Regions from separate parts of the Pantoea sp. GABEPS69 genome, predicted to be linked through region 1. Evidence: predicted binding sites of a transcription regulator. Region 1 holds the regulator's gene; each other region holds the start of a gene.
What was found. The regulator CRP, encoded in region 1, controls carbon source genes, mostly activating them, when cyclic AMP is high. The targets are predictions, from matches to a motif close to ATGTGANNNNNNTCACAT.
Positions count from the first base shown of each region.

Region 2: the regulator CRP is predicted to act here: its motif matches at 5,111-5,128, upstream of azuC (stress response protein AzuC).
Region 3: the regulator CRP is predicted to act here: its motif matches at 5,432-5,449, upstream of PVE98_RS16440 (glycoside-pentoside-hexuronide (GPH):cation symporter).

Region 1 is NZ_CP118618.1:298,958-308,591, reverse strand. Features, by position in the region: gene PVE98_RS01390 (phosphoribulokinase) at 1-392, shown strand, start outside; gene PVE98_RS01385 (OsmC family protein) at 423-827, opposite strand; gene crp (cAMP-activated global transcriptional regulator CRP) at 1,128-1,760, shown strand; gene PVE98_RS01375 (YccS/YhfK family putative transporter) at 1,819-3,894, shown strand; gene PVE98_RS01370 (aspartate aminotransferase family protein) at 3,895-5,115, opposite strand; gene PVE98_RS01365 (aminodeoxychorismate synthase component II) at 5,204-5,779, opposite strand; gene PVE98_RS01360 (putative adenosine monophosphate-protein transferase Fic) at 5,821-6,417, opposite strand; gene PVE98_RS01355 (YhfG family protein) at 6,404-6,586, opposite strand; gene ppiA (peptidylprolyl isomerase A) at 6,698-7,270, opposite strand; gene tsgA (MFS transporter TsgA) at 7,533-8,711, shown strand; gene nirB (nitrite reductase large subunit NirB) at 8,923-9,634, shown strand, end outside.
Region 2 is NZ_CP118618.1:108,325-117,958, forward strand. Features, by position in the region: gene PVE98_RS00495 (phosphoketolase) at 1-1,628, opposite strand, end outside; gene mqo (malate dehydrogenase (quinone)) at 1,831-3,447, opposite strand; gene PVE98_RS00505 (DUF1158 domain-containing protein) at 3,961-4,203, opposite strand; gene mntP (manganese efflux pump MntP) at 4,507-5,082, shown strand; gene azuC (stress response protein AzuC) at 5,202-5,279, shown strand; gene dgcN (N-acetyltransferase DgcN) at 5,531-6,538, shown strand; gene dgcA (N-acetyl-D-Glu racemase DgcA) at 6,540-7,505, shown strand; gene PVE98_RS00530 (ABC transporter ATP-binding protein) at 7,523-9,385, shown strand; gene PVE98_RS00535 (glutathione ABC transporter substrate-binding protein) at 9,417-9,634, shown strand, end outside.
Region 3 is NZ_CP118618.1:3,356,303-3,365,936, forward strand. Features, by position in the region: gene aceE (pyruvate dehydrogenase (acetyl-transferring), homodimeric type) at 1-2,624, opposite strand, end outside; gene pdhR (pyruvate dehydrogenase complex transcriptional repressor PdhR) at 2,757-3,521, opposite strand; gene aroP (aromatic amino acid transporter AroP) at 4,037-5,392, shown strand; gene PVE98_RS16440 (glycoside-pentoside-hexuronide (GPH):cation symporter) at 5,560-6,972, shown strand; gene PVE98_RS16445 (family 43 glycosylhydrolase) at 6,969-7,928, shown strand; gene ampE (beta-lactamase regulator AmpE) at 7,910-8,764, opposite strand; gene ampD (1,6-anhydro-N-acetylmuramyl-L-alanine amidase AmpD) at 8,781-9,332, opposite strand; gene nadC (carboxylating nicotinate-nucleotide diphosphorylase) at 9,531-9,634, shown strand, end outside.

The DNA.
Region 1 (9,634 bases):
AGTGGATCCAGAAGCTGGTGCGCGACACCGGCGAGCGCGGCCACTCGCGCGAGGCGGTGATGGACTCGGTGGTGCGCTCAATGGAGGATTACATCAACTTCATTACGCCGCAGTTTTCACGCACCCACATTAACTTCCAGCGCGTCCCGACCGTCGATACCTCGAACCCGTTCGCCGCGCGCGAAATTCCGTCGCTGGACGAGAGCTTCGTGGTAATTCACTTTCGCGGGCTGGAGCATATCGACTTTCCCTATCTGCTGGCGATGCTGCAGGGCTCATTTATTTCGCATATCAATACGCTGGTGGTGCCGGGCGGCAAGATGGGGCTGGCGATGGAGCTGATTATGGCGCCGCTGGTGCAGCGGCTGATGGAAGGCAAACAGATCGCCTGACCAGGACTGGTCAGGCGCGGGTGCGCTTTTTTACAGCGCGACCACTTCATAGCTGTGGGTCATCTCTACGCCTTTGCCCAGCATTAACGCCACCGAACAGTATTTCTCCGCCGAGAGATCCACCGCGCGCGCCACCGCTTTATCGCTCAGCGCCTTGCCGGTCACCACAAAATGCAGATTGATATGGGTAAACAGGCGCGGCGCCTCTTCGCGACGCTCCGAGGTCAGTTTCACCTCGCAGTCCACCACATCGTTGCGGCCTTTTTGCAAAATAGAGACCACGTCGATGGCGCTACAGCCGCCCGCGGCCATCAGCACCATCTCCATTGGACTGGGCGCTTTATCACCGGAGTTACCGTCCATCAGGATCTGATGTCCCGACGCCGACTCGCCGAGAAAGGTTAATCTTTCGACCCACTTCACTCTTGCCTGCATGTTTCCACCTCGAGAATAGCCTGTTTGCCGCCAGAGTACGCGTTCACCTGGCAAACAGCAATCCAGAGTAATCCCCCCTTTGCTGAAGCGAGACAACAGAAGACAGTCGGCAAAAGCTGTGCTACAAACAGTGCTGAAAATAGTTCGTTCTGTTAGGGACGAAGACGGGACACATCAAGCGCCTGGCGCAAAATAAGGCCCGAATAATCTCCTTTAGGGGAAACGCTTGAAGCTTTCATCGCCTGGCAGGGATTAATCCCCCCGCGTTTTGGGCACGATTACAACAGAGGATAATAGCGAATGGTTCTCGGCAAACCGCAAACAGACCCTACACTCGAATGGTTCCTGTCCCATTGCCATATTCACAAATATCCATCCAAAAGTACGCTGATTCATCAGGGTGAGAAGGCTGAAACCCTCTACTACATCGTGAAAGGTTCCGTGGCGGTGCTGATCAAAGATGAAGAGGGCAAAGAGATGATCCTCTCTTACCTGAATCAGGGTGATTTTATCGGCGAGCTTGGCCTGTTTGAAGAAGGTCAGGAGCGCAGCGCCTGGGTACGCGCGAAAACCGCGTGCGAAGTAGCGGAAATTTCCTACAAGAAATTCCGTCAGCTTATCCAGGTGAATCCGGATATTTTAATGCGTCTCTCTTCGCAGATGGCGCGCCGTCTGCAGGTTACATCGGAAAAAGTGGGCAATTTAGCTTTCCTCGACGTGACCGGACGTATTGCACAAACCCTGCTTAACCTGGCGAAGCAGCCAGACGCCATGACGCATCCCGACGGCATGCAAATCAAAATTACTCGTCAGGAAATTGGCCAAATCGTTGGTTGCTCGCGCGAAACCGTGGGCCGCATTTTGAAAATGTTGGAAGACCAGAATCTGATTTCCGCACACGGCAAAACCATTGTCGTTTACGGCACCCGCTGATTTCCTCTCACTCACGGCGTGATGTCACCGTCACGCCGTTACTGCTTTTAGTGAAGTGATGTGGCGTCGAATCATCTATCACCCCGAAGTTAACTATGCCCTGCGGCAGACGCTGGTGCTCTGCATTCCGGTGGCGCTCGGCTGGCTGTTCGGCGATCTGCAAAAAGGCCTGCTCTTCTCTCTGGTTCCCGCCTGCTGCAACGTCGCGGGTCTGGATACGCCCCATAAGCGCTTCTTCAAACGTCTCATCGTCGGCGGCTCGCTGTTCGCGCTCGGCAGCTTTCTGATCCAGCTATTAACCCTGAAAGGGGTGCCGCTGCCTGCCGTGCTCTTCGCCCTGCCGCTGCTGCTGGGCGTCACCGGCGAAATCAGCCCGCTGCACGGCCGCCTGCTCTCCGGCACGCTGGTGGCGGCCATCTTTACCCTGAGCCTGATCGGCCGCATGCCGATCTATGTGCCGCCGCTGCTCTATATCGGCGGCACGCTCTGGTACGGACTCTTCAACTGGTTCTGGTTCTGGCTGTGGAAAGAGCAGCCGATGCGCGAAACCCTGAGCCTGATCTACCGCGAGCTGGCGGACTACTGCGACGCGAAATATACCCTGCTGACCCAGCTTACCGACCCGGAAAAGGCGCTGCCGCCGCTGCTGGCGCGTCAGCAGAAAGCGGTCGATCTGATCAACACCTGCTATCAGCAGATGCATATGCTCTCCGCCAGCCGCGACAACAGCCACAAGCGGCTGACGCGCGCGTTTCAGGTGGCGCTCGACCTGCAGGAGCATATCTCCGTCAGCCTGCATCAGCCGGAAGAGGTGCAGAAGCTGGTGGAGCGCAGCCATGCGGAAGCGGTGATCCGCTGGAACGCCAAAATCATCTCGGCGCGGCTGCGCGCGCTGGCCGACGCCATTCTTTACCATCAGTTGCCGAGTCGTTTCGATATGGAGAAGCCGCTCGGCGCGCTGGAGAAGATCGCCCGTCAGCATCCCGATAATCCGGTGGGCCACTTCTGCTACTACCACTTCAGCCGCATCGCGCGCGTACTGCGCACGCAAAAACCGCTCTACCAGCGCGACCTGATGACCGATCGCCAGCGCCGCCTGCCGCTGCTGCCCGCGCTGCGCAGCTATCTGTCGCTAAAGTCCGCCGCGCTGCGCACCGCGGCGCGCTTCGCCGTGATGCTGATGTTCGGCAGCGCGCTGGCGATGCTGTTCGATATTCCCAAGCCCTACTGGATCCTGATGACCATTATGTTCGTCAGCCAGAACGGCTACAGCGCCACGCGGGTGCGCATCCAGCACCGGGCGCTGGGCACCTTCGTCGGCCTGGCGATCGCCGCCGCCTCGCTGCGCTTCGCGGTGCCGGAATCGCTGGTGCTGCTGTTTATGCTGGTGGTGACGCTGGTGAGCTATCTGGTGACGCGTAAATATTACGGCTGGTCGATGATCGGCTTTACCGTGACGGCGGTCTACTCGCTGCAGCTGCTGTCGCTGAACGGCGCGCAGTTTTTACTGCCGCGCCTGATGGACACGTTAATGGGCTGCCTGATCGCCTTCGGCGGCATGCTGTGGCTGTGGCCGCAGTGGCAGAGCGGGCTGCTGCGTCAAAACGCCCACGACGCGCTGGAAACCTATCAGGATGCGCTGCGGCTGCTGCTGGGGCCGGAGCAGGAGGCGAAGAAGCTGGCCTATCAGCGCATGCAGGTCAATCAGGCGCACAACGCGCTCTTCAACTCGCTCAATCAGGCGATGCAGGAGCCGGGCTTCAACGCCCAGTATCTGAAAGATATGCGCCTGTGGGTCACGCACAGCCAGTTTATCGTCGAGCATATTAACGCCATGACCATCCTCGCCCGCGAGCACACCATGCTGACGCCGGATCTGGCGCAGCGCTATCTGCAGTCGTGCGAAGTTGCGCTGCAGCGCTGCCAGCAGCGGCTGGAGTATGACGGGCCGGGCTCGCAAACTAACGTGATGGCGGGCGTAGAGAATCTGGATGAAGGGCCGACGACGATTCTGGAGCAGCATGTGAAGCGTATTCTGGAGCATCTTAACGTGATGCACACCATATCGTCGCTGGCGTGGAGCCAGCGGCCGCACCATGGCCGCTGGCTAATCAGGCATTTGCGGAAAGGATAGTCAGGCAGTCAGCGCGCGTTCTACCGCACGGGCGAAACGCGCCATGCCCTCTTCGATATCGGTGGGCTCAATCACCAGCGACGGCGCAAAACGGATCACGTCGGTGCCCGCCACTAACACCATCAGCCCTTCCGCCGCTGCGGCGTTAAGGATGTCGCGCGCCTTACCGGCGTGCTGCGGCTTCAGCGCCGCGCCGATCAGCAGTCCTTTGCCGCGGATTTCCGAGAAGAGATCCCGCTTCGCGTCGAGCGCCTTCAGCGCCGCGACGAACTGCTCGCGACGCGCCTGAACGCCTTCCAGCACCTCCGGCGTATTAATCACGTCCAGCGCCGCTTCCGCGACCGCGCAGGCGAGCGGATTGCCGCCATAGGTGGTGCCGTGTACGCCCGGCGACATAGTTGAAGCGATTTCATGAGTGGTCAGCATGGCGCTGACCGGGAAGCCGCCGCCCAGCGCTTTGGCGGTAGTGAGAATATCCGGCGTCACGCCGTAGTGCTCATAGGCGAACAGTTTGCCGCTGCGTCCCATGCCGCTCTGCACCTCGTCCAGCACCAGCAGCGCCTGATGCTTATCGCACAGTGCGCGCAGCCCCTGCATAAACTCTGGCGTCGCGGGCATCACGCCGCCCTCGCCCTGAATCGGCTCGACCACGATGGCGCAGGTATGGTCGTCGATAACCGCTTTTACCGCCTCGAGATCGTTAAAGGGAACGTGCACGATATCCGCCGGTTTCGGCCCGAAGCCGTCGGAGTATTTCGGCTGTCCGCCAACGGAAACGGTAAACAGTGTGCGGCCGTGAAACGCGTTGTGGAAGGCGATGATTTTGCTTTTGAACGGGCTGTGGCGCTGGCAGGCGTAGTAGCGCGCCAGCTTGAAAGCGGCCTCGTTCGCTTCCGCGCCGGAGTTAGCGAAGAAGACGCGATCGGCGAAGGTAGCGGCGATGAGCTTGCTGGCAAGGCGCAGCGCTGGCTCGTTGGTAAAGACGTTGCTCAGATGCCACAGGGTTTCGCCCTGAGTTTTCAGCGCCTCGACCAGCGCCGGATGACAGTGGCCCAGCGCCGTGACGGCGATGCCGCCGGAGAAGTCGATATACTCTTTGCCCTGCTGATCCCAGACGCGGCTGCCCTTGCCTTTGACCGGCACGAACTGCGCAGGTGCATAAACAGGCAAAATGACGTTATCGAACGTTTCCCGCGTTACCGCAATTTTCTCCGCTGCCATCGACGACCACCTTTGATTATTTATTGAGCCACAGTGAAATAATAGTCATAAAATATGCATAATAAATCAACCGAAGGCAAACATAACTTCAGGTTTCAAGAAAATTACGCAGCAGCTGATGCCCCTGCTCGCTCAGAATGCTTTCCGGATGAAACTGCACCCCTTCCAGCGCTATTTCCCGGTGGCGAAAGCCCATGATCTCATCCGGCTCGCCCTCTTTCAGGCTCCAGGCGGTGATCTCGAACGCGTCGGGCAGTGAGTCCCACGCCACGATCAGAGAGTGGTAGCGCGTAACGGTCAGGGGATGATTGAGGTTGCGGAACACGCCGCGCTGGTTGTGGGCGATAGCGGAGGTTTTACCGTGCATCGCCTGGCGGGCGCGCACTATCTTCGCGCCGAAAGCCTGGGCGATCGCCTGGTGACCCAGGCAGACGCCGAGCACCGGAATGCGTCCGGCAAAGTGGCGGATCGCCGCCATCGAAATGCCTGACTCGTCGGGCGTACAGGGCCCCGGCGAAATCACCAGATGCGACAGCGGCAGCGCCGCCATCTCTTCCAGCGTGATGGCGTCGTTGCGTACTACGCGTACCTGCGCGCCAAGCTCGCAGAAGTACTGATAAAGATTCCAGGTAAAGGAGTCATAGTTGTCGATTAGCAGCAGCATAGTCCGTCCTGACTGAGAAAACCGCCGCTATTCTACGCGTTTTACAGGCTGGCGCGACTCACGACGCGGGCAAACACCGCCTCCAGCGGCGCCAGATCGCCATCCGCCCCCGCCTGAGTAGCGTCGCGCCACTGCGCGGGCTCGACCTTTTGCCAGTCGAGAAAATAGCCGGCATGCAGCGCCAGCTGCTCGAAGAAGATGCGCTGGGCGCGCCCGTTGCCTGCGCGGAACGGATGCAGCATCGCGATTTCGCAGTAGTAGTGCGCGATGCGCGCCGCGAAATCCGCCTCTTCCAGATTGCGCAGTCCCTCTTCCTCTTCCAGCGCGTCCATCAGCGTATTGCCCTCTTTTTCGATGTACTCGAAGTGGCAAAACGGCGTGTCGTCGCGCCAGATATCAATGGTGCGCAGCTCGCCCGCCCAGGCGTAGACATCCTGGAACAGCGTGCGGTGAATATGGCGCAGGAAAGGCAGACCGATGGTGGCTGGCCCCAGCTCCAGGGTGGCGAGGCGCGCGGCGCTGAACGCCAGTTCCGCCTTGCGCAGCTGGGCGGCGTCGTGGATATCCAGACGGTTTTTCAGCACATCGTCGTTCTGCCACAGATAGGGATCGCGGGCAACGCTGCTATTCGGCACCATACTGCCTCCTCAACGAATCGAGTCGCGCTTCGGCCGCGTCAGCCTGTTCGTAAGCGCTGGCAGGCTCCGCCAGGGTTAAGCCGTCCAGCCGACAGCTGGCCTGATAGCTGGCGACGCGTCGCTGCTGCCAGAGCGTATTTTTCTGTTTCTCGGTGAGTTTGTTTGCCATGCCGCCTCCTGCTCAGGGTTGTCCACACTCTCGAAGCTGAGTATAGGAGCAATTTTTTCCTTTGCCGGAGGCGGACAAGGCGAGGCCGCCAGAGAATGGCGGCGCTATAGGTCAGGGCAGGACTTTGGCGGAAAGGATAACTACCGGTTTTACCGGCACATTTTGATAAGGTCCGACATCTTTAGTCGGGACCTGGGCGATTTTATCGGCCACGTCCATTCCTTTCACAATTTTACCAAAAACCGCATAGCCGAAGTCGCGCTGGCCGTGGTCAAGGAAGGCGTTATCGGCGACATTAAGAAAGAACTGGCTGGTGGCGCTGTCTTTATCGGCGGTGCGCGCCATAGAGATGGTGCCGCGCAGGTTGCGCAGACCGTTGTCCGCCTCGTTCTTGATCGGCGCGTTGGTCTGTTTCTGCTGCATGTCAGCGGTAAAACCGCCGCCCTGCACCATAAAGCCCGGGATCACGCGATGAAAAATCGTGTTGTTGTAAAAACCGCTGTTAACGTAGTCGACGAAGTTTTTCACCGAAACCGGCGCTTTTTGATTATTCAGTTCGAGTTCGATATTACCGGCGGACGTGGTGAACAGGACGTGCGTATCGCCTTTGGCAGCCAGCGCCGAGGCGGAAACGGAGGAGAGCGCAAACAGGGCGACCGCCGCTGTAAGAGTACGTTTAAGCATGAATGAGTCCTTACCTTGGAGAGCAGCTTTTAACGACACTGATTGTAAAGAGCATAAAATACAAGAGCCAGCGTTTTACCGTTATTTACGCACGGGTTGCTCAAGCCAGCAGAATCGACCGCGCAAACGTTTTCGTGACATAAATCACATTATGAATGAAATATGAAAACTGATTTTCAGTCTTTATTTATTAAGATCACAGTTCCGTTTACACTTTCTGACAGTTTTACGCCGCCCTCTCTGTTTTCCACAGGTTCAAAACATGACAAATCGTAATCGTATCGGGCTTACCTGGATAAGCTTTTTCTCGTACGCGCTGACCGGCGCGCTGGTGATCGTCACCGGCATGGTCATGGGCGACATCGCGAAGGATTTCCAGCTGCCGATTGAGAGCATGGGAAATACCTTTACCTTCCTGAACGCCGGCATTCTGGTCTCGGTGTTCCTGAACGCCTGGCTGATGGTTATCGTGCCGCTGAAGCGCCAGCTGATTTTCGGCTTTATTCTGATGGTGCTGGCAGTGCTGGGCCTGATGACCAGCCGCGATCTCTCCGTCTTCTCGCTCTGCATGTTTGTGCTGGGCGTCGTCAGCGGCATCACTATGTCGATCGGCACCTTCCTGATTACCCATCTGTATGAAGGCCGTCAGCGCGGTTCGCGCCTGCTGTTCACCGACTCCTTCTTCAGCATGGCCGGCACGCTGTTTCCAGTGCTGGCCGGTATCCTGCTGGCGCGCGCGCTGCCGTGGTACTGGGTCTACGTCTGCATCGGGATTATCTACGTCGCCATTTTCGTTCTGACGCTGTGCGTTGAGTTTCCGGTGCTGCGCAAGCCGGAAAACAGCCCGACGGTGGAGAAAGAGAAATGGGGCGTCGGCGTGCTGTTTCTCGCCGTGGCCGCGCTCTGCTACATCCTCGGCCAGCTCGGCTTTATCTCCTGGGTGCCGGAGTACGCCACCAAAACCATGGGCATGGATATCGCCAGCGCGGGCCAGCTGGTCGGCAACTTCTGGACCGCCTATATGGTCGGCATGTGGGTCTTCAGCTTCCTGCTGCGCTTCTTCGATCTGCAACGCATCCTGATGGTGCTGGCCGGTCTGGCGACGCTGCTGATGTACTGGTTCGTCAGCACCACAGACGCCAGCATGCTGCGCTGGGTGATTATGATCCTGGGCTTCAGCTCCAGCGCTATCTACACCACCATCATTACGCTCGGCTCGCTGCAGACCAAAGTCTCCTCGCCGAAGCTGGTGAACTTTATTCTCACCTGCGGCACGGTCGGCACCATGCTAACCTTCGTGGTGACCAGCCCGATCGTGAAGCAAGGCGGCGTCCATGCCGCGCTGCTGACGGCGAACGGCCTCTACGCCGTGGTGTTCGTGATGTGCGTGCTGCTGGGCTTTGTCACCCGACACCGCCAGCACGGCCACGTGATGCACTGATGAAACAGGGCGGCGCAGGCCGCCCTCTTCTTTCCCCGCCCTGAAATGTGATCCAGCTCTTTTTTTCAGTAAATCGAATAACTTACAAAAAGTGCTTCAGAAACAGCGATATACCTCAAAATAGGTATACAGGGAGGCGCTTGATGTATATCAATATGAGCTAAAAACGGCGCGCTATTGTAGCCTCAATTCCCGCAATTTTGAGGCAAGCATGAGCAAGCACAATGTCGTCGTTATCGGTAACGGCATGGTTGGGCATCGCTTTATTGAGGAGCTGATCGACAAAGCCGAACCCGGCCAGTTTGCATTAACCGTCTTCTGTGAAGAGCCCCGCGTCGCCTATGACCGCGTTCACCTTTCCGCCTACTTCTCTCACCATACCGCCGAAGAACTCTCTCTGGTTCGCGAAGGCTACTATGAAAAACATCAGGTCAACCTGCTGCTGGGCGAGCGCGCCATCACCATCAACCGCGAAGAGAAGCTGATCCACTCCAATACCGGCCGCGCGGTGAGCTACGACACGCTGATTTTCGCCACTGGCTCTTACCCCTGGATCCCGCCGATCAAAGGCGCGGAAGCCGCCGACTGCTTCGTCTATCGCACCATCGAAGATCTCAACGCTATTGAAGCCTGCGCGCGCCGCAGCAAACGCGGCGCGGTAATCGGCGGCGGCCTGCTCGGCCTGGAAGCCGCTGGCGCGCTGAAAAACCTGGGCGTGGAAACCCACGTAATCGAGTTCGCGCCGGTGCTGATGGCGGAGCAGCTCGACGTCCAGGGCGGCGAGCAGCTGCGTCGTAAAATCGAAGAGATGGGCGTGCTGGTGCACACCAGCAAAAATACCCGCCAGATCGTGCACCACGCCGCGGGCGGCAAAACGCTGGAGTTCGCCGACGGCAGCGCGCTCGATGTGGACTTTATCGTCT
Region 2 (9,634 bases), 190 kb from region 1:
GCGACGTGATCCATAAAGCCGGGATCCTGATGGCTGTAGCCGTTGTGATCCTGGCGCCAGACGTGCGAAGAGAGCAGATAGTTCAGCGAAGAGACCGGCTTGCGCCAGCCGAGCTTGCGCGTCACTTTCAGCCACTTGGCGTGCTGATTGAACATCGAGTCGACGATATGGATAAAGGCTTCGTAGCAGTTGAACAGGCCGTGACGGCCGGTCAGCAGATAGCCTTCAAGCCAGCCCTGGCACTGATGTTCGCTGAGGATTTCCATCACGCGGCCGTCGCGCGCCAGCTGCTCGTCGTAGGGCTTCACCGGCTCCAGCCAGGTGCGGCTGGTGACGTCGAATACCGGCGTCAGGCGGTTCGAGGCGGTTTCATCAGGACCGAACAGGCGGAAATTATGCTGGTTGCGCGCGAAAATCTCCGCCAGATAGCGGCCAAACTGTTCGGTAGCCTGCGCCAGCTGCGAGCCAGGTTCTTTTACGTCAAAGGCGAATTCGCGGATATCAGGGGTATTCAGCTCGCGGCGCAGCAGACCGCCATTGGCGTAGGGCGACGCGCCCATGCGTTTGTCGCCCTGCGGCGCCAGCGCGCGCAGCTCCGGCTTCAGCCGACCCTGTTCGTCGAACAGATCCTCCGGCTGATAGCTGCGCAGCCACTGCTCCAGAATCTGGCGATGTCCCGCATCTTCACGACAGGCGGCTACCGGCACCTGATGAGCGCGCCAGAAATCTTCTACCTTTTTGCCGTCAACCTCCTGCGGGCCGGTCCAGCCTTTAGGGCTACGCATAATAATCATCGGCCAGCGCGGAATGCCTTCCTGCTCACCGCCTGCGCGCGCCGCCTGCTGGTAAGCGGCGATTCGATCAAAGGCGTGCTCCAGCGTGTCCGCCATCTGCTGATGCATCTTCTCTGGCTCGTGTCCGCTAACGAACAGCGGCTCGTAGCCGTAACCGCGGAACAGCTGCTGCAGATCGTCGTCGCTGGCGCGCCCCAGGATAGTCGGGTTAGCGATCTTGTAGCCGTTAAGATGCAGAATTGGCAGCACGGCGCCGTCGCGCTGGGGATTGAGAAACTTAATGCCGTGCCAGCTCGACGCCAGCGGGCCGGTTTCCGCCTCGCCGTCGCCAATAACGCAGGGCACGATGAGATCCGGATTATCGAAGGCGGCGCCAAAGGCGTGCGACAGCGAATAGCCGAGTTCGCCGCCTTCGTTAATCGATCCTGGCGTTTCCGGCGCGGCGTGGCTTGGAATGCCGCCGGGAAACGAGAACTGCTTGAACAGGCGCTGCATGCCTTCGGCGTCCTGACTGACGTGCGGATAAATTTCGCTGTAGCTGCCTTCCAGCCAGGTATTGGCCACCATGCCGGGCCCGCCGTGGCCGGGGCCGCAGATATAGATCATATTCAGGTCGCGCTGGCGGATAATGCGGTTGAGATGCGCGTAGATAAAGTTGAGGCCGGGCGTGGTGCCCCAGTGTCCCAGCAGGCGAGGCTTGATATGTTCCGGCTGAAGAGGTTCGCGCAGCAGCGGGTTCGCCATCAGGTAAATCTGCCCGACGGAAAGGTAGTTGGCGGCGCGCCAGTAGCGATCCAGCAGGCGTAACTCACTGGCAGCGGTCGATTGTGACATCGGGCATTCTCCTGGTTAGCGAAAGGTAGCGGAAAAAAAGCGTTTCATTAACCCTAATAGAGAATGCGTAACTCGACCAGGCGACGGGCTGGCAGGAATGCCGTATTCGCCTCCTGGCGATCGGTTTACACTTCCCGCTCAGGTATCGCGGCTAAAAACAAAAAAGCCCCGCATAAGCGGGGCTTTTATCAGCAAAACCGTATTACTTGCCGACAACGTGCGCGGTCTCGCGTGCTTCGTCGTTCGCGGCGTTCGGCGTCACCGGCGGCGCGTAGGCGAGTTTCAGTACGCGGCTGGTATCCGCCAGCACTTTCTCCGTCAGCGTCACGTCGCCGTTAAGCTTGCGGCCCCAGGTGGGCACCACTGCGCGAATGCGGTTCTGCCATTCCGTCGACGCCATCTGCTCCGGCCAGGCTTTCGCCATCAGCTCCAGCATAATCGGCGCGGCGGTCGACGCGCCGGGCGAGGCGCCGAGCAGGGCGGAAATCGAGCCATCTTCCGAGGCGACCACTTCGGTGCCGAGCCGCAGCACGCCACCTTCTTTGGCATCTTTTTTAATGATCTGCACACGCTGGCCGGCGGTCACCAGACGCCAGTCGTCGGGATGCGCATCCGGCACATAGGTGCGCAGCGCTTCCATGCGATCGGCATCGCTCTGCAGCACCTGATCAACCAGATATTTCACCAGATCGAAATTCTTCAGTCCGACATTCATCATCGGCAGCAGGTTGCCGCTGTTCATCGAACCGAACATATCGAGCAGCGAACCCTGCTTAAGAAACTTGGTAGAGAAGGTGGCGAACGGGCCGAACAGCAGCACTCTTTTGCCGTCCAGCACGCGCGTGTCGACGTGTGGCACCGACATCGGCGGCGCGCCGACAGAGGCTTTGCCGTAGACTTTCGCCATATGCTGGCGTACCACGTCCGGGTTCTCGGTTACCAGGAAGGAGCCGCCAACCGGGAAACCGGCGTAGCCGCTGACTTCCGGAATGCCGCTCTTCTGCAGCAGAGGCAGCGCCGCGCCGCCCGCGCCGATAAAGACGTTTTTCGCCGTTAACACGCGGCTCTCGCCCGTGGCCAGCGAATGCAGCGTCACCTGCCAGCGGCCGTCGCTCAGGCGCTTCAGATCGCGCACTTCCTGACGCAGGCGCAGGCGGAAACCATGATGCTTCTCCAGCGAGGCGATCAGCTGACGCGTTACTTCGCCAAAATTGACGTCTGTGCCCATCTCCGTCCAGGTCGCCGCGACTTTCTGACGGCGATCGCGTCCTTTCATCACCAGCGGGATCCACTCGGCAATCTGCTGCGGATCTTCGGAGTAGGCCATGCCGCGGAACAGCGTGCTTTTCTGCAGCGCCTGATAGCGCTTACGCAGGAAAGCCACGTTCTCTTCGCCCCAGACAAAACTCATGTGCGGCGTACTGTTGATAAAGCGTTCGGGCGAGTGCAGGCGGCCCTTCTGAACCTGCCAGGCCAGGAACTGACGGGAAACCTGGAAGGATTCGTTAATGGTTAGCGCTTTGCTGATGTCGATGCTGCCATCCGCCTTTAACGGCGTATAGTTCAGCTCCGCCAGCGCGGCATGGCCGGTCCCGGCGTTATTCCAGCCGTTAGAGGACTCTTCCGCCACGCTCTCGAGACGCTCGACCATTTCAATGGTCCAGTCCGGCTCCAGATCCTGTAGCCAGGCGCCCAGCGTCGCGCTCATGACGCCTGCGCCGATCAGCAGCACATCAACGTCTTTACGCTCGGACATTTGCGGTTTTTCCATGCCAACGGCGCTCGATGCGAGCGTAAGGTTTACAGCTGTTTTGCTCATGAGGCGACATCTCCTCTCTCTGTTGACCTAATGCTCAACAGGTTCGCAGGCGAAATAGTCGCGCTTCTGGGGAGCGCGTTGCGCTATTTCTCAAAGGTTAAGACACAGGTTCGTTTAAGCGGGATGCAGGTTAACTGCACGTTATGCTTTGTCTATTGAATATAACATTCTCGCCTCTGAATTAAGCATTTGTTTATTTTTTAAATGCAGAAATGATTCAGCATAAGAATTAATCATCTCGGGCCGGCGGGCATAAGGGATTTTTTACCGAAAACTCAGCGGGTTAACCGAACATGATGTTGCGTAAATGCACGAAAGCAGTGCATGGCATGGAGAGAGGCGGAAATCGCCTTATTTTATAAAGATATGATTTTAAAAGATTATTCTAAAAAAGATCGATAAAGAATTTTTCACGACGAAGTGCTTTTCAGCCGATTCTGTAAAAGTAATGTTACATTTTTGTGAGTCCTGTCTGCCCGCGCCAGGGCAATAGCCGCAGCGGCGGGCACGGCATCATGAGCGAAACCAGCGGCGATAGATAAAACGGATCGCATAGAACTCCACTACGCCCAACAGCAGGAACCAGACGCAGAAGATCAGGGTGTAGAGCTGGTTGATATCCTGCAGGTGCAGGCGCTGAGTCAGGCTTCTGGCCATCGTCAGACCAAAATTGGGCGCGGGCAGCAGCAGCGCAGAGAGAAAGCCGAGCAGCAAGATGCCGCCGGGGATAATCAGAGATTCAAAAGGGTTTTTCATTAGCAGGTTCCGCATTAATCAGCGCGGCCATTTTCCGGCAATCTCCGCCAGGGTTCAATCCCCGCAGCGGCCGCCTGCCTGAACGGCGCATTAAGCCTTAAGAAAAGGCTTAAGTACCATTAACTTAGCGGCAAAAGATAGCGAACGATAAAAGTTATAGCCTTTGCTATACTTAAACCCATGATTTTCTTGTCTTTTTATCAGGCATGATGCGTGGTAGACTGCGCGCACTTTTACCAGACTGAACCTTTATTGCGGCAAAAAGCGGGCGTCTGAACGCATTTTACCCTGACACTAGCCATTATGACTTTTATCGCAACTCTGATCCTTGCCTTCGGTATGTCGATGGACGCCTTTGCCGCTGCGCTGAGCAAAGGCGCGGCGCTGCATCGTCCCGGATTCAAAGAGGCGCTGCGCACCGGCCTGATTTTTGGCGCGATTGAAGCTCTGACGCCGCTGATCGGCTGGGCTGCCGGTCTTGCCGCCAGCCGCTATGTCATGGCCTGGGATCACTGGGTCGCCTTTTTCCTGCTGTCGTTTCTCGGCGGGCGCATGATGATGGAAGGTTTTCGCCAGACGGCGACGGCAGAGCCGTGTGAAGCGCCGCAGCGTCACGGCTTTATGGTGCTGGCGGCCACGGCAGTTGCGACCAGCCTGGATGCCATGGCGGTCGGGGTGGGGCTGGCTTTCCTGCAGGTTAATATTATCGCCACCGCGCTGACCATCGGCATGGCGACCACCATCATGGCGACTACCGGCGTGCTGGTGGGACGTTTAGTCGGACCGGTGCTGGGCAAATGGGCGGAAGTGCTTGGCGGCGTAGTGCTAATTTCGATTGGCTGCACCATCCTCATCCAGCATCTCAACCTCTTCTCATAAAGCCGCCAACAGCAAATTAATGCTGTTTTTGTGATCTGGTTCAAAATTTATTGCCTGAAAAATGCACGGAAGTTATACTTTCGCTGCATTTCTTCAACAAATTTTGAATCAGGTACTCTATGAAACGCTTAGTGAAATATGTTTTCCGCGCTTATGTCGAAACCTTCAAATATGTCCCGCCAGGCGCGATGTACTAATTATTTACGCTTTATACCGTCTCAGGCAATCACGGCAGCCAGCGTGCCGTGATGCCCTCAAGCCATAGCTTTTTCTTTCTCTCTCTACGCCTCTTTTCCTCTATAAAGCGTCAATTCAGTCGCTATCATAAGCGCAGCTTTTAGCTATAGCCGCAGGTTATAGCCAGCAGCTAAACAAGCATTCGTCCCGCTTTCCCTGGCGTGAAATAGTTCGTTTCAGACCCTCAACCCTGTCTGAAAGAGAACGCATCATGCTTATCCCGCAACCCTATCTGCTATTTCTCGGCGACGTCACCGATCCGCTGGCTGCTAAAACCGCGCGCGGCATTCAGGTATGGCGGCCCGAACAGTGCGTTGGCGAAATTCGTTTGCCGGGCTGTACCGTTTCCCTTGGCCTTGAAGAGCTGGACATCGCTACGGCCAGGGCGCGCGGCGCGAAAACGCTGGTGCTTGGCACCGCTAACGCGGGCGGCTATCTGCCTCAGCACTGGCTGGAAAGCGTTATCGCCGCCATCAAAGCAGGCATGAACGTGGCGAGCGGCCTGCATCATCGTCTGGCAGACGAGCCAGAGCTGGTGGCGCTGGCGGAGACGCACGGCGTCGAACTGTTCGATATCCGTCATATGCGGCCGAAACTTAATGTCGGCAGCGGCAAAAAGCGCAGCGGAAAACGGGTGTTAACCGTCGGAACCGACTGCTCGGTCGGCAAAATGTACACGTCGCTGGCGCTGGAAGCCGCGATGCGCGCGCAGGGCATGAAGGCGGACTTTCGCGCCACCGGCCAGACCGGCATCCTGGTTGCTGGCGAAGGTATCGCTATCGACGCTGTCATCGCCGATTTTATCGCCGGCGCCGCGGAGGCGTTATCGCCAGCCAACGACGACGATCACTGGGATATCGTCGAAGGACAGGGCTCGCTGTTTCATCCCTCCTATGCAGGCGTCAGCATGGGGTTAATCCACGGCGCGCAGCCGCACTGGCTGGTGATGTGCCATGAGATGGGGCGTCCTCATATGCGTCATTTGCCCCATCAGCCGATGGTGGGGCTGGCGGACTGTGTGGAAGCCAATCTGCGCGCGGCGCAGGTTACCAGCGACAACCCGCAGCTAGCCGGTTTCGCTATTAATACCTCTAACTTCAGCGAAGAAGAAGCGCGCGACTATTGCACGCAGCTCAGCGAAACCTTCGGCGTGCCGGCGACGGATCCGGTGCGTTTCGGCATTGATGCGATCGCTACGCTGTTAAAAGAGCGAGGCTAAGATGCGCCGCATGCTGACTGAACTCCTCACGCTGCCGCTGGCCCGGCCTTTCGCCATCGCGCGCGGCACCCGCACCGCCGTGGCGGTGATCCGCGTCACTCTGGAGCAGGACGGCTTTATCGGTCACGGCGAATGCACGCCGACGCCGCGTTACAACGAGTCCGTCGAGAGCGTCCACGCCCAGCTTAACGCGATGAAAGAGGCGATCGAAGCGGGTCTCAGCCGCCAGGCGCTGCAAACGGAACTCAACGCAGGGGCGGCGCGTAACGCGCTCGATTGCGCCCTGTGGCGGCTGGACGCCGCGCGGGCGAAAAAGACGTTATGGCAGCAGGCCGCGCTGAGCGCGCCGCCGTCAGTCGTCACCGCTGAAACCCTCAGTCTCGAAAGCGTAGAGAAGATGGCTGATGCGGCGCAGGACGCGGTGTCACGCGGCGCGCTGCTCCTCAAGATCAAGCTTGACCGCGAAGCGATTGTGGAAAAAGTCGCGGCTATCCGCGCCGTCGCGCCTGACGCTACTTTGATCGTCGACGCCAACGAAGCCTGGAGCGGGCTGGATCTGCCGCCGCTGTTTGCCGCGCTGCTGCCTTATCGCATCGCAATGATCGAACAACCGTTGCCGGCGGGCGCAGATGCCGTCTTGCAGCATATCGCCCATCCCATTCCGCTTTGCGCTGACGAAAGCTGCCACACGCGCAGCGATATCGCCGCGCTGCGCGATCGCTACGAGATGATCAACATCAAGCTCGATAAATGCGGCGGCCTGACGGAGGCGCTGGCGATGGTCGACGAGGCGAAAAAGCAGGGCATGCGGCTGATGGTGGGCTGCATGCTCGGTTCTTCGCTGGCGATGGAAGCGGCGCTGCTGGTCACGCCGCAGGCAGAGCATGTCGATCTGGATGGCCCCATCTGGCTGGCGGCGGACAGTTCGCCTTTCCTTTCCTATTCACAAGGCCGCATCTGGCTGTAAACGCATATGGAGCAACGATGACGGATACTTCTCGCCTGACTGACGCCGCCAGCGTTGCCGGGTCGGACGGCGCGCCGGTGCTGGCGATAGAGCATCTCAGCGTCAGCTTTCGCGGACGCAGCGGCGCGCATCAGGCGCTGCACGACGTCTCTTTCGCCATCCAGCCGGGCGAAATCGTCGCGGTGGTCGGCGAGAGCGGGTCGGGAAAATCGGTGACCTCGCTGGCGGTTATGGGGCTGCTGTCCGCCTCGGCGCGCATTGACGGCGGCGCGATCCGCTTTCGCGACCGCACGGGCGAAACGCGCGATCTCAGCCGGCTTAGCGCGGAGCAGCGGCGCAGGCTGCGCGGACGCGAGATGGCGATGATTTTTCAGGAGCCGATGACTTCGCTCAACCCGGTGCTGCGCGTGGGCGATCAGCTCACCGAAGCGCTGCGCGACCATCAGCTCTGCTCCGGCGCCGACGCGCAGGCCCGCGCGCGGTCGCTGCTACGTCAGGTGCGCATCGCCGACGTCGATCGGGTGATGAGAAGCTTTCCGCACTCGCTCTCCGGCGGCATGCGCCAGCGCGTAATGATTGCGCAGGCGCTGGCGTGCGACCCGCAATTGCTGATTGCAGACGAACCGACCACCGCGCTCGACGTCACGGTACAGGCGCGCATTCTGCATATTTTGCGCGAGCTGCAGCGAGAAAAAGGAATGGCGGTGCTGTTCATCACGCATGACATGGGCGTCGTCGCCGAAGTGGCGGATCGGGTGGTGGTGATGTATCGCGGCAACGTCGTCGAGCAGGGACCGGTAGAGGCAATCTTCGCCGCGCCGCAGCATGACTATACCCGCGCGCTGCTGGCGGCGGTGCCGAAACCCGGGGAGATGCGCGACCAGCGCTGGCCGCAGCGTTTTCCGCTGCTGCACGGCGACGCGCCAGCCGAGGAGGCGCACATCACCGCGCGTTACGAAGAGAAACCGCTGCTCGACGTGCGCGGGCTGACCGTGCGCTTTCCCGTGCGCAGCGGCATTTTCTCCGCGCTGACGCATCGCGTGCATGCGGTCGAGCAGATCGACTTCGCCCTCTGGCCGGGAGAAACCCTGGCGATCGTCGGCGAAAGCGGCTGCGGCAAATCGACCACCGGCCGCGCCCTGATGCGACTGGTCGACGGCGACGCCGACAGCATTCTGTTTGCCGGCCGCGAAATCGCCAGCCTGAAAGAAGCACAGTTTCAGCCGCTGCGGCGTGAAATCCAGATGGTGTTTCAGGATCCCTACGCGTCGCTCAACCCTCGCCTGACCGTGGGCTTCACCATTGCGGAGCCGCTGCTGCTGCACGGCCTGGTGCGCTCGCTCGACGAAGCGACGCCGCAGGTTGAAGCATTATTAAAGAGCGTCGGCCTGCTGCCGGAACACGCGCGCCGCTATCCTCATGAGTTCTCCGGCGGCCAGCGGCAGCGTATCGCCATCGCCCGCGCCATGGCGCTCAAACCCAAAATTATTATTGCCGATGAAGCGGTCTCCGCGCTCGACGTGTCGGTTCAGGCGCAGGTCATCAACCTGATGATGGATTTGCAGCGGCAGATTGGCGTCGCCTGGATTTTTATCTCCCATGACATGGCGGTAGTAGAGCGCGTCGCCAACCGCGTGGCGGTGATGTACCTCGGCCAGATTGTCGAAATCGGCCCGCGGCAGTCGCTGTTTAATCAACCGCAGCATCCCTACACGCAGCGCCTGCTGGCCTCGGTGCCAGTAGTCGATCCGCGTCATCGTCCAGCGCGTCGTTTCGACGACGGGGAGATCCCGTCGCCTGTGCGCAGCGTAAAAGAGAGGGTGAGCAAACACCGTTATCGCCAGGTCGCGCCCGATCACTGGGTAGCCGAAGAGCATTAATTGCGTCTAGTCATTTCTACCAGGAGCCTTTATGAAGCCATTTTTCCGCCGCACTTCTCTCGCCCTCGGTTTAACAGCGTGTCTGGCCAGCGTCGCGCAGGCGCAGGATCTGCGTATTTCAATGTACGCCGATATCACCGGACTCGACCCGCATGATACCTCCGATAACATCAGCTATTCGGTGCAGAGCGGGATCTTTGAGCGCCTGTTTCAGTTCGACGCCAAAATGACCCTGACGCCCTGGCTGGC
Region 3 (9,634 bases), 1.1 Mb from region 1:
TTAGCGATCGCGTCCGCCACCACTTTCTTGTCGATTTCGCCACGTTTAGCCAGTTCGCCCAGCGCAGCCACGACCACGTAGGAGGCGTCCACTTCGAAGTGGTGACGCAGATTTTCGCGGCTGTCGGAGCGGCCGAAGCCGTCGGTGCCCAGCACGCGGTAATCGCTGGCCGGAACATAGCTGCGAACCTGTTCAGCGAACAGCTTCATGTAGTCGGTCGATGCCACCGCCGGCGCGTCGTTCATCACCTGAGCGATGTACGGCACGCGCGCTTCTTCGGTCGGGTGCAGCATGTTCCAGCGTTCGCAGTCCTGGCCGTCGCGCGCCAGTTCGGTGAACGAGGTGACGCTGTAGACGTCGGAACCGATGCCGTAATCTTTCGCCAGGATCTGCGCCGCTTCACGCACGTGACGCAGGATAGAGCCTGAGCCCAGCAGCTGCACTTTGCCTTTGCTGCCTTCCACGGTTTCCAGCTTGTAGATACCCTTGCGGATACCCTCTTCGGCGCCTTCCGGCATCGCTGGCATGTGGTAGTTTTCGTTCAGCGTGGTGATGTAATAGTAAACGTTCTCCTGCGCTTCGCCGTACATACGCACCAGACCGTCATGCATGATGACGGCAACTTCATAGGCGTAAGCCGGATCGTAAGAGATACAGTTCGGGATAGTCAGCGACTGAATATGGCTGTGGCCATCTTCGTGCTGCAGACCTTCGCCGTTCAGCGTGGTACGACCGGAGGTACCGCCCACCAGGAAGCCGCGCGCCTGCTGGTCGCCCGCCAGCCACATCAGGTCGCCGATACGCTGGAAACCGAACATGGAGTAGTAGATGTAGAACGGGATCATCGGCAGGTTGTTGGTGCTGTAAGAGGTCGCCGCCGCCAGCCAGGATGAACCTGCGCCCAGCTCGTTGATCCCTTCCTGCAGAATCTGGCCTTTCTCGTCTTCTTTATAGTAAGCAACCTGCTCGCGGTCCTGCGGGGTGTACTGCTGACCGTTCGGGCTGTAGATACCAATCTGACGGAACAGACCTTCCATACCGAAGGTACGGGCTTCGTCCGCGAGGATCGGCACCAGACGATCTTTGATCGACTTGTTCTTCAGCATCACGTTCAGGGCGCGCACGAAAGCGATAGTGGTCGAGATCTCTTTGCTCTGCTCTTCCAGCAGCGCTTTGAACTCTTCCAGCTTCGGCATATCCAGTTTTTCAGTGAACTGCGCCTGACGGGTCGGCAGGTAGCCGCCCAGCTTCTCGCGCTGGCCGTGCAGGTAGTTGTACTCTTCCGAGCCTTTTTCGAAGGTGACGTACGGCAGCTCTTCGATTTTTTCGTCGGCAACCGGCACATTGAAGCGATCGCGGATGTAGCGAACGCCATCCATGTTCATCTTCTTGACCTGGTGCGCGATGTTCTTACCTTCCGCGGTGTCGCCCATACCATAACCTTTAATGGTATGCGCCAGAATCAGCGTCGGCTGACCTTTGGTCTCCTGCGCTTTCTTCAGTGCCGCGTAGATTTTCTTCGGATCGTGGCCGCCGCGGTTCAGGGCGAAGATCTCTTCGTCTGACCAGTCTTTAACCAGCTCCGCCGTCTCCGGGTATTTACCGAAGAAGTGTTCGCGCACGTAGGCGCCGTCGCGGGATTTAAAGGTCTGATAGTCGCCGTCGACGGTTTCGTTCATCAGCTGAATCAGCTTGCCGCTGGTGTCTTTCTTCAGCAGCTCGTCCCAGCGACCGCCCCAGATCACTTTGATGACGTTCCAGCCGGCGCCCGCGAAGATGCCTTCCAGTTCGTTAATGATCTTGCCGTTGCCGGTAACCGGACCGTCCAGACGCTGCAGGTTACAGTTGATGATGAACACCAGGTTGTCCAGCTTCTCGCGGGTCGCGATGGTGATCGCCCCTTTGGATTCCGGCTCGTCCATCTCGCCGTCGCCGAGGAAGGCGTAAACGGTCTGGTTAGAGGTGTCCTTCAGGCCGCGGTGCTCCAGATATTTCAGGAACTTCGCCTGGTAGATGGCGTTCAACGGACCCAGACCCATGGAAACGGTCGGGAACTGCCAGAAGTCCGGCATCAGTTTCGGGTGCGGATAAGATGAGAGGCCGTTGCCGTGCACCTCCTGACGGAAGTTGTTCATCTGCTCTTCGGTCAGACGACCTTCAAGGAAGGCGCGTGAGTAGATGCCCGGCGAGATATGACCCTGGAAGTAAACCAGATCGCCGCCGTCTTTGTCGCTGCGCGCGCGGAAGAAGTGGTTAAAGCACACTTCATAGATGGTCGCGGAAGACTGGAATGAGGAGAGATGGCCGCCCAGCTCCAGATCTTTCTTCGAGGCGCGCAGTACCGATACGATGGCGTTCCAGCGAATTGCGGAACGGATACGACGCTCCAGAGACGTGTTGCCCGGATACTCCGGCTCGTCTTCAACGGCGATAGAGTTGATATAGTTGCTAACGGCATTACCGCCTGCCGCCACTTTAACGCCGCCTTTGCGGGCTGCGCTCAGCACCTGATCGATTAGATACTGCGCACGCTCAACACCTTCTTCACGGATGACCGATTCGATCGCCTGTAGCCAGTCACGAGTTTCGATCGGATCCACGTCATTCTGTAAACGTTCTGACATGGGGGGTATTCCTTATCTGTGTCTAATACGTTGAATTGTCAGGAGCCTGTCTCCATGTGTTCTGCTTGTGTGGCTCGCCAAAGCACAAGGAGACAGGCCCGTCGTTGATATCCGCGCGTTCTGTGTCGCGCGTTATTCCTTACGTTGCTGTAAACGACGCAGGGAGCGTTCACGACGAGTCTGCTCCCGACTTCTGTCCAGCAAGATTTCCTCTATGAACGCCAGGTGACGATGCGAGGCTTCGCGCGCCTGTTCCGGCTCGCGAGCCACAATCGCCTCGAAAATACTGGCGCGGTGACCGCTCACTTTCGCCAGCATTTCCCGGCGCGAGTAGAGCAATTCAAAATTCTGTCGAACGTTTTGTTCCAGCATAGGGCCCATCGAACGCAGCAAATGCAGCAGCACCACATTATGGGCGGCTTCTGTGACAGCGATCTGATACTGCATCACCGCATCCGCCTCGGCGTCGAGATCGCCGCTATCCTGAGCCTGCTGTATCTGCACGTGGCAGTGGCGGATACGCTCAATATCCTCTTCCGTGCCGCGCAGCGCCGCGTAGTACGCCGCAATCCCTTCCAGCGCATGGCGCGTTTCCAGTAAATCAAACTGAGATTCCGGATGCTTAGTAAGCAGGCTGACGAGCGGATCGCTCAGGCTTTGCCAGAGATTCTGCTGGACGAAAGTGCCGCCGCCCTGACGGCGCAGCAACAGACCTTTCGCTTCCAGACGCTGTATGGCTTCGCGAAGGGATGGACGTGAGACATCAAATTGTTTGGCGAGTTCGCGCTCAGGCAACAGCTTCTCGCCAGGACGCAGCGTCCCTTCCATAATCAGCGATTCCAGCTGCTGCTCAATGGCATCTGAGAGCTTGGGTTGGCGAATCTTACTGTAAGCCATCTTCCCTTCTTATCAAGCCGTCGTCCGGAGTAAATTGGTAATACCAATTCCAAAAAGTTGGCCGTAAAGTAACAAAGTATTCACCTTGTGTCTATATGACGCCGGTCACATTCCTTGTGCTGGAGGGCGGTGCGCAGCCTTAAGTTGCCGCGGGAAAAACAGAAATGGCGCGCCGCGGGAGATGTTAAATCTCGCTACTTTTACCAAACCTTACACTGCGTTAAGGGCGATGTTCTCGCTTACCATAAGACAACCTTATTCGTCTTTGGGAACAATTCATGGCAGAACAGGCGCAGGCGGCAGTGTGATGGCGACGATGCTTTTTCAGTCAAGTCTCAGCACGAAAAGAGAAAGCAGGTGCAAAGCGCACCGCATATCACTATTCTTGTCGCCAGGGTAGCATCCGCTTACAGAGAAGGCGCCTGATACCGTAAATAAATCAGTACGTTATTGTAACCACTTCCTGACAGCCATCGCGCGCTGCAACAGAAGAATTAAAACAACATGAGGTTCGTATGGAACAACAGCATGGCGATACGCTGAAGCGCGGGCTGAAAAACCGTCATATTCAGCTTATCGCGCTGGGCGGCGCGGTGGGCACCGGCCTGTTTCTGGGCAGCGCATCGGTGATCCAGGCGGCCGGTCCAGGCGTTATTTTGGGCTACGCCATCGCCGGCTTTATCGCCTTTTTGATTATGCGACAGCTGGGAGAGATGGTGGTCGAGGAGCCGGTCGCCGGCAGCTTCAGCCACTTCGCCTACAAATACTGGGGCAACTTCGCCGGCTTCGCGTCGGGCTGGAACTACTGGGTGCTCTATGTGCTGGTGGCCATGGCCGAGCTGACCGCCGTCGGCAAATACGTTCAGTTCTGGTGGCCCGATATTCCGACCTGGATTACCGCCGCCGTCTTCTTCATGTTGATCAACGCCATTAACCTGACCAACGTAAAAGTCTATGGCGAGATGGAGTTCTGGTTCTCTATCGTTAAAGTGGTCGCGGTGATCGGCATGATCCTGTTCGGCGGCTGGCTGCTGCTCAGCGGCACCGGCGGCCCACAGGCCAGCGTCAGCAACCTCTGGGCGCAGGGCGGCTTCTTGCCGCACGGCTTCAGCGGGCTGGTAATGATGATGGCCATTATTATGTTCTCCTTCGGCGGCCTGGAACTGGTCGGCATCACCGCCGCGGAAGCCGATAATCCCGAGCAGAGCATCCCTAAAGCCACCAATCAGGTGATCTATCGCATCCTGATTTTCTATATCGGCTCGCTGGCCGTGCTGCTGTCGCTGATGCCCTGGACGCGCGTTACCGCAGACACCAGCCCCTTCGTGCTGATCTTCCATGAGCTGGGCGATGCGCTGGTGGCGAACGCGCTGAACGTGGTGATCCTGACCGCCGCGCTGTCGGTCTACAACAGCTGCGTCTACTGCAACAGCCGCATGCTGTTCGGCCTGGCGCAGCAGGGCAACGCACCGAAAGCGCTGCTGAAAGTCGACCGTCGCGGCGTGCCGGTGGCCACTATTCTGGTCTCGGCCGTGGCGACCGCGCTCTGCGTGCTGATTAACTATCTGATGCCGGGCGAAGCCTTCGGCCTGCTGATGTCGCTGGTGGTTTCCGCGCTGGTGATCAACTGGGCGATGATTAGCCTTGCTCACCTGAAGTTCCGCCGTAAGAAAGATCAGCAGGGCGTGACGACGCGCTTTAAGGCGCTGCTCTATCCGTTCGGCAACTGGCTCTGCCTGGCGTTTCTGGCCGGCATTCTGGTGATTATGCTGATGACGCCGGGCATGGCGATATCGGTCTGGCTGATCCCGGTCTGGCTGGTGATCCTGGCCATCGGCTACGCCATCAAAAACAAGGTGCAGCGCGCCTGACGCTTAAGCCCGCCGACCTGCGTCGGCGGGCCTTTTCCCTTTCGATCCAGCTCACACTTTTCCCGCCGCGCCTGATTTGTCCATCTTACCGACTATTTGTTGCCAGCCATCCCGCTGATATAGCAACGATAATCCTCTGCTCATACCCAATGCGCAGGATAACTACCATGAAGGATTCCGCCCTCTCTTTTCGCGAAAAGCTGGGTTACGGCATGGGCGATGCCGGCTGTAATATGATTGGCGGCGCCATCATGCTGTTTCTTAACTATTTCTACACCGATGTTTTTGGCCTGGCGCCTGCGCTGGTAGGAACGCTCTTGCTCTCGGTGCGCGTGCTGGATGCGATTACTGACCCGATTATGGGCGCCATCGCCGATCGTACCCAGAGCCGTTGGGGCCGCTTCCGTCCCTGGCTGCTATGGATCTCGGTGCCCTATGTGCTCTTTAGCGTGCTGATGTTCACCACGCCGGACTGGAGCTACGAAAACAAGGTGATCTGGGCCTTCGTCACCTACTTTCTGATGTCTCTGACCTACACCGCCATCAATATCCCCTACTGTTCGCTGGGCGGCGTGATCACCAGCGATCCCGGCGAGCGCGTCTCCTGCCAGTCCTATCGCTTTGTCATGGTCGGCATTGCGACGCTGATCCTCTCTCTGTCGCTGCTGCCGATGGCGGAGTGGTTCGGCGGCGACGACAAGGCGCGCGGCTATCAGCTGGCGATGAGCGTGCTGGCGCTGATTGGGCTGGGGATGTTTCTGTTCTGTTTCGCCACGGTGCGCGAACGTATTCGCCCGGCAGTACCGACCCATGACGCGTTGAAAAGCGATCTGCGCGACGTGTGGAAAAACGACCAGTGGGTGCGCATTCTGCTGCTCACCTTCTGCAACGTCTGCCCCGGCTTTATCCGTATGGCCGCCACCATGTACTACGTGACCTGGGTGATGGGCCAGACGACTCACTTCGCCACGCTGTTTATTAGCCTGGGCGTCGTAGGCATGATGATCGGCAGCACCCTGGCGAAGCTGCTCACCGACCGCTGGTGCAAGCTGAAAGTCTTTTTCTGGACCAATATCGCGCTGGCCTTCTTCTCCTGCGGCTTTTACTGGATCGATCCGCACGCCACCGTCGCCGTGGTCGTCGCCTACTTCCTGCTGAACGTGCTGCATCAAATCCCGTCGCCGCTGCACTGGTCGCTAATGGCCGACGTCGACGACTATGGCGAGTGGAAAACCGGCAAGCGCATCACCGGCATCAGCTTCTCCGGCAACCTGTTTTTCCTCAAGGTCGGCCTGGCGGTCGCGGGCGCGATGGTCGGCTTTTTACTCTCGATTTACGGCTACGACGCGGGCGCGAAACAGCAATCTTCGCAGGCGGTAAACGGCATTATGCTGCTGTTCACCGTTATCCCGGGCGTAGGCTACCTGATTACCGCAGGCGTCGTGCGCCTGCTGAAGGTCGACCGCGCGCTCATGTGCACGATTCAGAACGATCTCGCACTGCGCCGCGCCAACTTCCGCGAACTGCATGACATTCGTCAGCGCGACGGCGCCGTCACCCAACCCGGAGAAGCGAAATGAGCACACCCTGGCCGAATCCCTTTATTGAACAGCGGGCCGATCCCTTTATCCTGCGCCATGAGCAGCACTACTACTTTATCGCTTCTGTGCCCGCCTATGATCGGCTAGAGCTGCGTCGCGCCAGCACGCTGCTCGATCTGCGCCATGCCGAACCGGTCGTGGTCTGGCGCAAGCCGGAGAGCGGCCCCTGCAGCGAGCTGATCTGGGCGCCGGAGCTGCACCGCATCGACGAACAGTGGGTGATCTATTTCGCCGCCGCGCCGACGCGCGACATTAAAGATGGGTTGTTTCAGCATCGCATGTACGCGCTGGTATGCGACGACGCCGATCCGCTTAGCGGACGCTGGCAGGCGCCGCGCCGGGTGTTTAGTCAGTTCGATACCTTTGCGCTGGACGCCACGCACTTCGTGCATCAGGGCAAAAACTGGTATCTGTGGGCGCAGAAGGATCCGGCCATCCCCGGCAACTCCAACCTCTATCTGGCGGAGCTGCTTAACCCCTGGACGCTGAAAGGCGCGCCGACGATGCTGAGCCGACCGGAATATGAGTGGGAGTGCGCTGGGTTTAGCGTCAATGAAGGACCGGCGGTGATCCAGCACGGCAATCGGCTGTTCGTCACCTATTCCGCGAGCGCCACCGACGAAAATTACTGCATGGGGCTGCTGTCGATCGGCATTGAGCAGGATCTGCTGGATGCCGCTAACTGGCGCAAGTCGGCGCGGCCGGTCTTTACCTCTAACTGGGATAACCACCAGTACGGTCCGGGCCACAACTGCTTTACTCAGGATGAAAACGGCGAGGATGTGCTGGTCTATCACGCCCGCAACTACACGGAAATCGAAGGGGATCCGCTGTGGGATCCCAATCGTCATACGCGGCTGAAAAGTTTTGTCTGGCGCGACGACGGCACGCCCGATTTCGGCGTGCCGCCTGCGGATTATACCAGCGTGCCGTAGATGGTGAGCAGCGCGACCACCACCACCAGCACCAGCGAGATGCGCTTCGCCAGCGCCACCGCAATGCGCGGGGTTTCGACCTTGTCCAGGTGCGGATCGCGCTCCAGCGAAAACTGCGCCAGGCTGGTCAGCACCTGATATTGCGAACGGTGACGGTCAGTCAGCGCAGCGAACCAGGCGGGCAGCGCCTTTTCGCCGTGCCCCAGCAGCGCATAGGCAACGCCGGCCAGCCGCGCCGGGATCCAGTCGATAACGTGCAGCAGGCCGTCGACGCCTGACTGCGCGCGCTCCAGCGGCGACTGATGCTTCGCCAGCCAGCTCTGCCAGGCGCGCAGGAAGGCGTAGCCCACCAGCAGCACCGGCCCGTAGGGGCCGCCCGCCACAAACCAGAACATCGGCGCCAGGTAGAAGCGGAAGTTAATCCAGATCAGCGCGTTTTGCAGCTCGCGCAGGAACTCTCGCTCGCTGCACTCCACCGGCACGCCGTGGATCAGCGTCAACTCGGCCGCCATCGCCTGATGCGCCGCGACATCATCATGGCTCGCCGCTTTTAAATAGGCGTGATAGTGCAGGCGCGCCGATCCGGCGCCGATGCAGAGCAGCCCGATCAGGATCCAGAACAGCAGCTGCGCGATGCCGAACAGCAGCCCTTTTACGCTCCAGATCGCCAGCGCCGTCAGCGCCATCGCCAGCAGGGTCATGCCGAGCGTGCGCAGCAGCGAAAAACGGCGGCGGCGGCGAAAAATAGGCTCCAGCCGGTGATCGAGCTGCCAGTGCTCGCCCAGCTTAAACAGGCGTTCCCAACCTAAAACCAGTAACAAGGAAAACAACGTCATACCCACTCCGCGAAAATCAAAAAGAAGTCTGCGCCAACAGCTGCTGATACTGCTCCCAGTCAAAAGCCGGCCCCGGATCGGTCTTGCGCGTCGGGGCGATATCGCTGTGTCCGGTAATGCGCGAGGGCGTCAAAGGATAGTGCTGCAGCAGGAGCTGCGTAACGGCGGCCAGCGCCTGGTACTGCGCATCGGTGTAAGGCAGATAGTCGGTGCCTTCCAGCTCGATGCCGATGGAAAAGTCGTTGCAGTTTTCGCGGCCCTGATAGCAAGAAACCCCGGCGTGCCAGGCGCGATGATCGAAAGAGACATACTGCACGATTTCGCCGTCGCGACGAATCAGGCAGTGCGCGGCGACCTGCAGGTGGGCGATATCGGCAAAATAGGGGTGGGCGTCGGGCGGCAAGGTGCCGGTAAACAGCCGATCGATCCACGGCCCGCCGAATTCGCCCGGCGGCAGGCTGATGTTGTGGATCACCAACAGCGAGGGAACCTCGTCGTTGGGACGTTGATTAAAATGCGGCGACGGCACCTGACGAATGTCGGTCAGCCAGCCCTGTTCCAGTTTCATGCTGGTTTTTCCTTAGCAGAGTCCGGCTGAGAATAGCATGATTTACGATAACTTTTTGCAGCCTAAAGGTGCGGCGGCCCTGCCCCGCTGCATTCAAGTTAAGTATACTAAACAAAAGTTCGGCTTCGGCTGGTGAAAAGCGTCGTTTCGATCTATTGTGGCTTCCTCTTTGTTCAGGTCATCAGGAGCGAAATCGCTATGCCAACCCGCCGTTATAATGCCGATAGCCGTCGCCAGACGCTGATCGCCCGCATCGAACAGGACATTCCAGCCACGGTCGCGCGCGCTTTGCAGGAGGATTT